2 linked regions of the Microbispora sp. ZYX-F-249 genome follow. The protein of the gene in region 1 interacts with the protein of each later gene in a pairwise test. Links are inferred from orthologs where the notes say so. Each region holds a gene or a part of one and is shown in the gene's direction. Other genes may lie near its edges.

Region 1 (3,727 bases):
CGCCGAGCCCAGGATCGGCGTGCTCGAGTGCTCCCGCCGGCTGAACGTCGCCAGGGGCACGGTGCAGGCCCGGCTCGACCGGATGGCCGCGAGGGGGGTCATCACCGGTTACGGCCCGGACATCGATCCGGCCGCGCTCGGCTTCGACGTGACGGCGTTCGTGACGTTGCACATCAGGCAGGTCGCGGGGCACGTGCCGGTGGCCGACCAGCTCGCGCTCATCCCCGAGGTCCTGGAGGTCCACACGATCACCGGCGGCGGGGACATGTTCTGCCGCGTGGTCGCCCGCAGCAACGCCGACCTCCAGCGCGTCATCGACCGGATCGTGGACGTGCAGGGCGTCGTACGGACCGAGTCGGTGATCGCGCTCGACACGCCGGTGCCGTACCGGACCCTTCCGCTCGTCCGGGCGGCCGGAGGCTGACCGCACGGGTTTTCCACACGTCCCGCCGTGGGCCAGGCTTTTCCACAGACGTCGCGGGAAGTGCCGGACCACCGATGGCCATCGTTTACCGTGTTCCTATCCGCCCAGCTCAGGGGCACAAACGGGCGTAGCGGGGGTATCGGACTTATCGGGGGTCACAGCGTGGACAGCGCCGAGGAGGGCCCGATCGAGGAGGGCGCCGTGGATCCGCGGGCGTCACTCGGCGGCCCGAACGGGGGAGGCGGCGAAGGCGGCCGCGCGCCGGAGCCTCGCCGGCGAAGACGGCTGCCGCGCGTCCTGCTCGTGAGTCTGGCCACCGCGATCGCCGGGCTCGTCGTGTTCCTCGCCGTGGTGTGGGCGCTGACCCCCATCCCGGACAGCACCCAGGAACTGGCGACGGCCCAGGGCTCGGTGATCTACTACCGGGACGGCAAGACCGTCCTCGCCAACGAAGGCGTCAACCGCAAGAACGTGCCGCTCACGCAGGTCCCGCAGGCCGTCAGAAGCGCGGTGATCGCGGCGGAGAACCGCACGTTCTATCAGGACCAGGGCGTCTCCGTGTCCGGCACGGCCCGCGCCGTCTGGTCGACGATCACCGGCCGCCAGCTCCAGGGCGGCTCGACCATCACCCAGCAGATGGTCCGCAACTACTACAGCGGTCTCGGCCAGGAACGATCCATCGCGCGCAAGCTCAAAGAGGTCATGATCGCGCTGAAGGTGGATCGTTCCATGCCGAAGGACTGGGTGCTGGAGCGCTACCTCAACACCATCTACTTCGGCCGGGGCGCGTACGGCGTCCAGGCCGCCGCGCGGGCCTACTTCGACAAGGACGTGCAGAACCTGACGGCGGCCGAAGGCGCCTATCTCGCCGCCGTGATCCAGCAGCCCACCCGTTTCGCCAACCCGACCGGGGCCGCGCTCGACGCGGTGAAGGCCAGATGGGCGTCCGTGGTCCGGGGCATGCGCGAGATCGGCGCGATCAGCCGCGAGGAGGCCGGCGCGCTGGTGTTCCCCACGCTCGCCAAGCAGCGCGCGCCGCTGTCCCTCGGCGGCCAGAACGGCTACATGCTGGCGCAGGTGCGCGCCGAGCTGAACCGGCTCGGCTTCACCGACGAGGACATCAACCACGGCGGCCTGAAGGTCACCACGACGTTCGACAAGAAGCTGATGGCGCAGGCCCAGCAGGCGGTCAAGTCGGTCCTGCCGGAGGACACCCCCAAGAAGGTCCGCACCGGCCTGGCGGCCGTCGACCCCGCGACCGGCGAGGTCGTCGCCTTCTACGGCGGACGTTACGAGACCAACCAGTACGACAACGCCTTCTCGGCCAAGGTCCAGGCCGGCTCGACCTTCAAGCCCTACACGCTGGCCGCCGCGCTCGAAGCCGGCTACGGGCTCGACACGCTGGTCTACGGCAACTCACCCATCCGCGTCGGCGCCACCGACATCCCCAACTCCGGCGGCAAGTCGTACGGCTCGGCGATCACGCTGCTCGAGGCGACGCAGTACTCGGTCAACACCGCCTTCGTGGATCTGGGCCAGCGGATCGGCATCGACAAGGTCGTCGCGGCGGCGCGGGCCGCCGGGATCCCCGCGGCACAGCTCGCCCCGCACCAGGGCGCCGCCACGCTGCCCCTCGGTGTGGCGTCGGTGAGCGCCGTGCAGCAGGCCTCCGGGTTCGCCACGTTCGCCGCCGGGGGCATTCACCACGAGCCGCACGTGATCCGGGCGGTCACCGACGGCACCGGGCTCACCCGCAGGTTCGCCCCGCCCGGCACCCGGGCCTTCAGCGAGAACACCGCCGCCGACACGACGTACGCGCTGGAGCAGGTGGTGCGCAGCGGCACCGGCAGCGCCGCGGGCCTGTGGGACCGCCCGGTGGCGGGCAAGACCGGCACGACCGACGAGTCCGCCGCGGTCTGGTTCTCCGGCTACGTCCCCCAGCTGGCCGTCGCGGTCGACATGTTCCGCGACGACAACAAGCCGGTGACCGTTCCCGGCTACGGCGAGCTGTACGGCGGCACGCTGCCCGCCGAGATCTGGAAATCCTTCATGAGCACCGCCATGGAGGGCAAGCCGGTCCGGGAGTTCCCCGACCCGGTCACGTGGAACCCCTACGACTGGAACACCTACGGCATGGCTCTGCCTCAGCCGAGCGGCGTTCCCACCGCCTATCCGTCCGGTCCCTACCCGTCGGGTCCGCCCGGTGCCGATGGCCCCTACGGACCGTACGGGCCGGGGGGAGCGGTGGTGCCGCCGGACCAGGACGTGCCCGGCGCGACCACGGACGCGGAGGAGGAGCAGCAGGGCACGGCCGGCCAGGACCGCGAGGCCGGCCCGCGAGGTGGCGCGAACGGAATCGACGGGGTGACGGGCCCGGCCGGCGCGGCCCGTGCCCGCGACTCGGGTGCCGCGGACGCCGCCCCCGGGCCGGCGAACGACAGATCCGACGCGGGCGCCACGGGAACGGGCGCAAGAAGGGCCCCGGGCGCCGCCACGGGTCCCGATACCAGGCGGACCGGCCAGACCGGCCAGGACGGTCATGGTGACCAGCCCGCACCGCTCACGCAGGTCCCCGGGCCCCAGCTACCGGTCGCCCAGGTTCCCGCCCGCTGACGGCTCAGAAGGGCAGTCCCGTGGCGGGCGGCTGTGACTCTTCGGCGGCGAGAACGGGGAAGTTGCCGCGGAAGACGCCATGGGGGTCGTGGCGGCGCTTGGCGCCCCGCAGGCGCTTCAGCACGGCGGGGGTGAAGGCGTCGGCCACGCTCTCGCGGGGGTTGAGGAAGGTCAGGGGCTTGCGCCCGCCGACCGGGAGGGCTTCGGCGAGTGCGCGCTGCCTGGCCGTGATCGCCTCGGCCGTCGCCGGGTCGGCCGGGACGCCGAACAGGTAGAGCGCGTAAGGCTCGGCCAGCGGTCCGTGCGGGCTGTCGGAAGGGCGGGCGAACGCGCCGCCCAGATGGCGGATCTGCACGCTCATCAGCGGAGCGACGGGATCGGCGAGCAGCGTCTTGGCCGTCGTGTCGTCCAGCCGGGTCAGCAGCTCAGCGCGGGAGGAGCCGGCGCCGGGCTCCGTGGGCTCGGCGGTGATGGACCCGAGCTCGGAGACCGGCATGGTCCGCCGGGTGTCCGACAGCGGCCGGGGAAGGCGCTCCAGGGGAGCCAGCAGATCGCGAGCCTCGGCCGCCTCACCGAGGTATGCGGCGTCCACCGCCACCATGGGAGCGGAGCCGGGGAATTGCAGCAGATCCAGCCAGACGGTCAGCTCGTCCGGAGCGCTGGCGGTGATCCGCCGGTAGGCGTCCAGGA
Region 2 (3,560 bases), on another replicon or contig:
TTCGTGCTGCTCGTCGTGGGTCTCATGTGCGGCGGCCTGGTGACCCTCCTGCTGCTCAACACGGTCCTCGCGCAGGACTCGTTCCGGCTTACCGACCTGCGGTCGAGCATCGACGAACTGCACGAGCAGGCCGCGGAGCAGGAGAACCAGCTCCGCCGGTGGACGCAGCCGGACGTGGTGGACGAGCAGGGCAGGGCGCAGGGCCTCGAGGAGGACAAGACCGCGCCGAAGTTCCTCGACCCCGGCGGCACGGGCACGGGCGGCACGGCGCAGGAGCAGGCCCAGAAGGAGGGCACGGACCGGTGAGAGACAGCGGCCGGAACCCGGGTCCCGGCCGCGGGGGTCCCAGCGGGCGAGGCGGTGGCCAGGGCCCGGGCGGTGACAGGCGGAGCCCGGGCTCCCCGGGGCGGCCGTCCCGGCAGGACGGGCCGCCGAGGCCGGGCCGTCCCGGCCGGCCGGCCGACCCCGGGCGCGACGAGGCGACGGGCGGCCCGGTACGGCGCGGCCGGAACGGCGGCGCCCCGGAAGGCGGCGGCAGGCAGGGCGGCGCAGGACAGGGCGGCCGGACGGACGGCGCACGCACGCCGCGAAGGGGCGAGCCCGGCGTGCCCGGCGGCGGCCCGCGCCGCGCCGGCACGCAGCATCCCGGCGGAGGCGAAGGGCGTCCGCGAGGCGGGCGCGCGAGCGGACCGGGCGAGGCCGGCGGCAGGCCGCGCGGCGCCGCCGCATCGGGCGACGACAAGCGGTCCGCGACGGGGTCGGGGCAGCCGCGGCCGGGCGCGTTCGGCGCCCCCGGCCGACCGGGCGCCAACGGCAAGCCCGCTGCCGCGGGAAAGCCCACTGCCGTGGGACGGCCCGGTGTCGCCGGCAAGCCCGGTGTCGCCGGCAGGCCCGGCGTTTCCGGTAACGGCGCTCCCGGACACAGCGCTCCCTCGACCGGTGCGCCCGGCAGGGCCGGCACGGGCCGTCCCCGTCCCGGCGGCGCCCCGTCCGGCCCGCAGCGCCCGAATCCGCAGCGTCCCGCGGGACCGCCGGGCCCGCCGCGTCCGCCCGCCGTGCTCCGGCTGGGCAACCCCGCCCGCCGGCTGAGGGCGGCGCTGGTGGTGATGGCGATCGTGCTGTCGCTGTTCGCCGGACGGCTGGTCCAGCTGCAGGGCTTCGACTCCAAGGTGCTCCAGGCGAAGGCCGCCCAGCAGCGCGTGCAGCCGGAGACGCTGCCCGCGCGCCGCGGCTCGATCACCGACGCCGGGGGACACGACCTCGCCGTGACGGTCGAGGCCAGGGAGGTCTACGTCGACCCCAAGGACGTCGACCCGGCCAAGCGCGACCTGGTCGCCACCACACTGGCACGGGAGCTGAACAAGCCCAAGGAGGAGATCGCCGCCGCGCTGGCCAAGACCGAGCAGCGGTACATCCCGCTGGCCCGCGACGTCGAGCCGCCGCGGGCCAAGCGCATCATGGGCTTCGAGCTCAAGGGCGTCGGCGTCAAGGAGACCTACCGCCGTCTCTACCCCGGCAACTCGCTCGCGGGCGGCCTGCTCGGCTTCGTCGGCGTCGACGGCAGGGGCCTGGAGGGCCTGGAGAGCGCGTACGACGACATCCTGGCGGGCAAGGACGGCAAGCAGAGCATCGAGCTCGGCGCCAACCGGCAGCGCATCCCGATGACGCGCAGCCAGCGCGAGGCGCCGGTGCCGGGGCGCGACGTGCGCCTGACCATCGACAGGGACATCCAGTGGGCCGCGGAGGAGTCGCTGGCCCGGCAGGTCCGCCAGACGGGGGCGCGCAGCGGCAGCGTGATCGTCATGGACGTGCGGACCGGTCAGATCCTGGCCATGGCGAACGCGCCCCAGGCCAACCTCAACAGCTGGCAGTCCGCGCCGGCGGAGGACCGCGCCAATCGCGCCGCGTCGGAGATCTTCGAGCCGGGCAGCACCAACAAGGTCATCACGGCGGCGGCGGCGATGGAGGCCGGCGTGGTGGACCCCGACACCGCCTTCCGCGTGCCCGACCACATCCAGTGCGCCGACCGGCAGCTCAGGGACTCCCACCCGCACGCACCCGAACTGCTGACGTTCACCGGGATCCTCGCCGAGTCGAGCAACGTCGGCACGATCATGGTAGCGGACAAGATCTCCAGCCAGCGGCTGTACGACATGTTCCGGTCGTTCGGATTCGGCGCGCGCAGCGGGGCCGGGATCCCGGGCGAGCAGGCCGGCCTGCTGCCGCAGTGGCAGACGTGGTCGGGCAGCCAGCGCTGTACCATCGCCTACGGTCAGGGCATCTCGGTCACCGCGCTGCAGATGGCCGGCGTCTACCAGACGATCGCCAACGGCGGAGTGCGGGTGACCCCCTCGATCGTCGCGGGCACGACCGACGCGCACGGGGCGTTCGTCCCCAGCCCGGCCGCCAAGGGCACCCGCGTCATCAGCGAGACGACCGCCCGGCGGATCGCGCTGATGCTGGAGGCCGCGGTGGGCCACGAGGGCACGGGGGAGGAGGCCTCGATCGAGGGCTACCGTGTCGCGGGCAAGACCGGCACCGCCATGCGGTACGACGAGAAGTGCGCGGGATACTGCGGGTACACCGCCACGTTCGTCGGCTTCACCCCCGCGGACCAGCCCCGGCTGATGGCCCTGGCGGTCATCCAGGATCCGAAGAAAGGCCACTACGGCGGCGCCATCGCCGCCCCGGTGTTCAAGGACGTCATGACTTTCGCGTTGAAGAGCAGGAAGATCCCCCCTACGGGTACGAAGGCGCCCGAGATGCTCCTTCGCCCGGCGGAGTGACCGGCGAGTGACGGGAGCCGGAGTGGCCGGGACGAGCGACGGAGGGGGGTACGCTCTCGCCGTGCGTTCCCCGTCGTCCATGCGTCCCGAGGCCGTCCAGGCCCGCCCGCTGTCCGCGCTGGCGTCCCTGCTCGGCACGTCGTCGGCCGTCCCGTCGCCCGGCGCGCGTGCGGTCCGCGGCACGGTCACCGGCATCACCCTCGACTCGCGCCGGGTGCGGCGCGGCGACCTCTACGTGGCCGCGCCGGGCAACGCCCGGCACGGCGCGGAGTTCGCCGCGGACGCGCTTGCGGCGGGCGCGACGGCGATCCTGACCGACCCCGACGGCCGCGACCGTGCCGCCGCCACCGGACTGCCGGTGCTCGTCGTGCCCGATCCGCGGGCGGTGCTGGGGCAGGTCGCCGCCTGGGTGTACGGCAGACCGGCGGCCGGCGTCACGCTCATCGGCGTCACGGGCACCAGCGGCAAGTCCACCACGACGTTCCTGCTGGAGGCGGGGCTGCGGGCGGCGGGCCACCGCACCGGCCTGGTCGGCGGTGTGGAGATCCGCGCCGGCGACGTGCGTTTCACCCCCGAGCTCACCACCCCCGAGGCGACCGACCTGCAGGGGCTGTTCGCGCTGATGCGCGAGCGGGGCGTGAGCGCCGCGGCCATGGAGGTCTCCAGCCACGCCCTGGCCCTCGGCCGGGTCGACGGCCTCTTCTACGACGTGTCGATCTTCACGAACCTGTCGCAGGACCACCTGGACTTCCACCGGGACCTGGACGACTACTT

Evidence for each region. The genes of interacting proteins can lie anywhere in the genome.
Region 2: the proteins of AAH991_RS17660 (region 1) and AAH991_RS25990 interact in binary tests that used the Escherichia coli proteins (3 or more experiments, as listed by UniProt). The link is inferred for Microbispora sp. ZYX-F-249 from one-to-one orthologs.

Annotation. Positions count from the first base shown.
Region 1 is NZ_JBDJAW010000013.1:95,591-99,317, forward strand. Bases 264-3,311 are described here. They hold AAH991_RS17660 (transglycosylase domain-containing protein), read left to right. Parts: upstream 264-586; coding sequence 587-3,037; downstream 3,038-3,311. Other genes in these bases: AAH991_RS17655 (Lrp/AsnC family transcriptional regulator), read left to right, coding at 264-424; AAH991_RS17665 (FAD-binding oxidoreductase), read right to left, coding at 3,042-3,311. Outside these bases: more of AAH991_RS17655, read left to right, coding at 1-263; more of AAH991_RS17665, read right to left, coding at 3,312-3,727. UniProt on the Escherichia coli protein: Cell wall formation. Synthesis of cross-linked peptidoglycan from the lipid intermediates.
Region 2 is NZ_JBDJAW010000024.1:75,326-78,885, forward strand. The notes cover bases 540-3,420. They hold AAH991_RS25990 (peptidoglycan D,D-transpeptidase FtsI family protein), read left to right. Parts: upstream 540-1,055; coding sequence 1,056-2,786; downstream 2,787-3,420. Other genes in these bases: AAH991_RS25995 (UDP-N-acetylmuramoyl-L-alanyl-D-glutamate--2,6-diaminopimelate ligase), read left to right, coding at 2,866-3,420. Outside these bases: cell division protein FtsL, read left to right, coding at 1-306; more of AAH991_RS25995, read left to right, coding at 3,421-3,560. UniProt on the Escherichia coli protein: Essential cell division protein that catalyzes cross-linking of the peptidoglycan cell wall at the division septum. Required for localization of FtsN.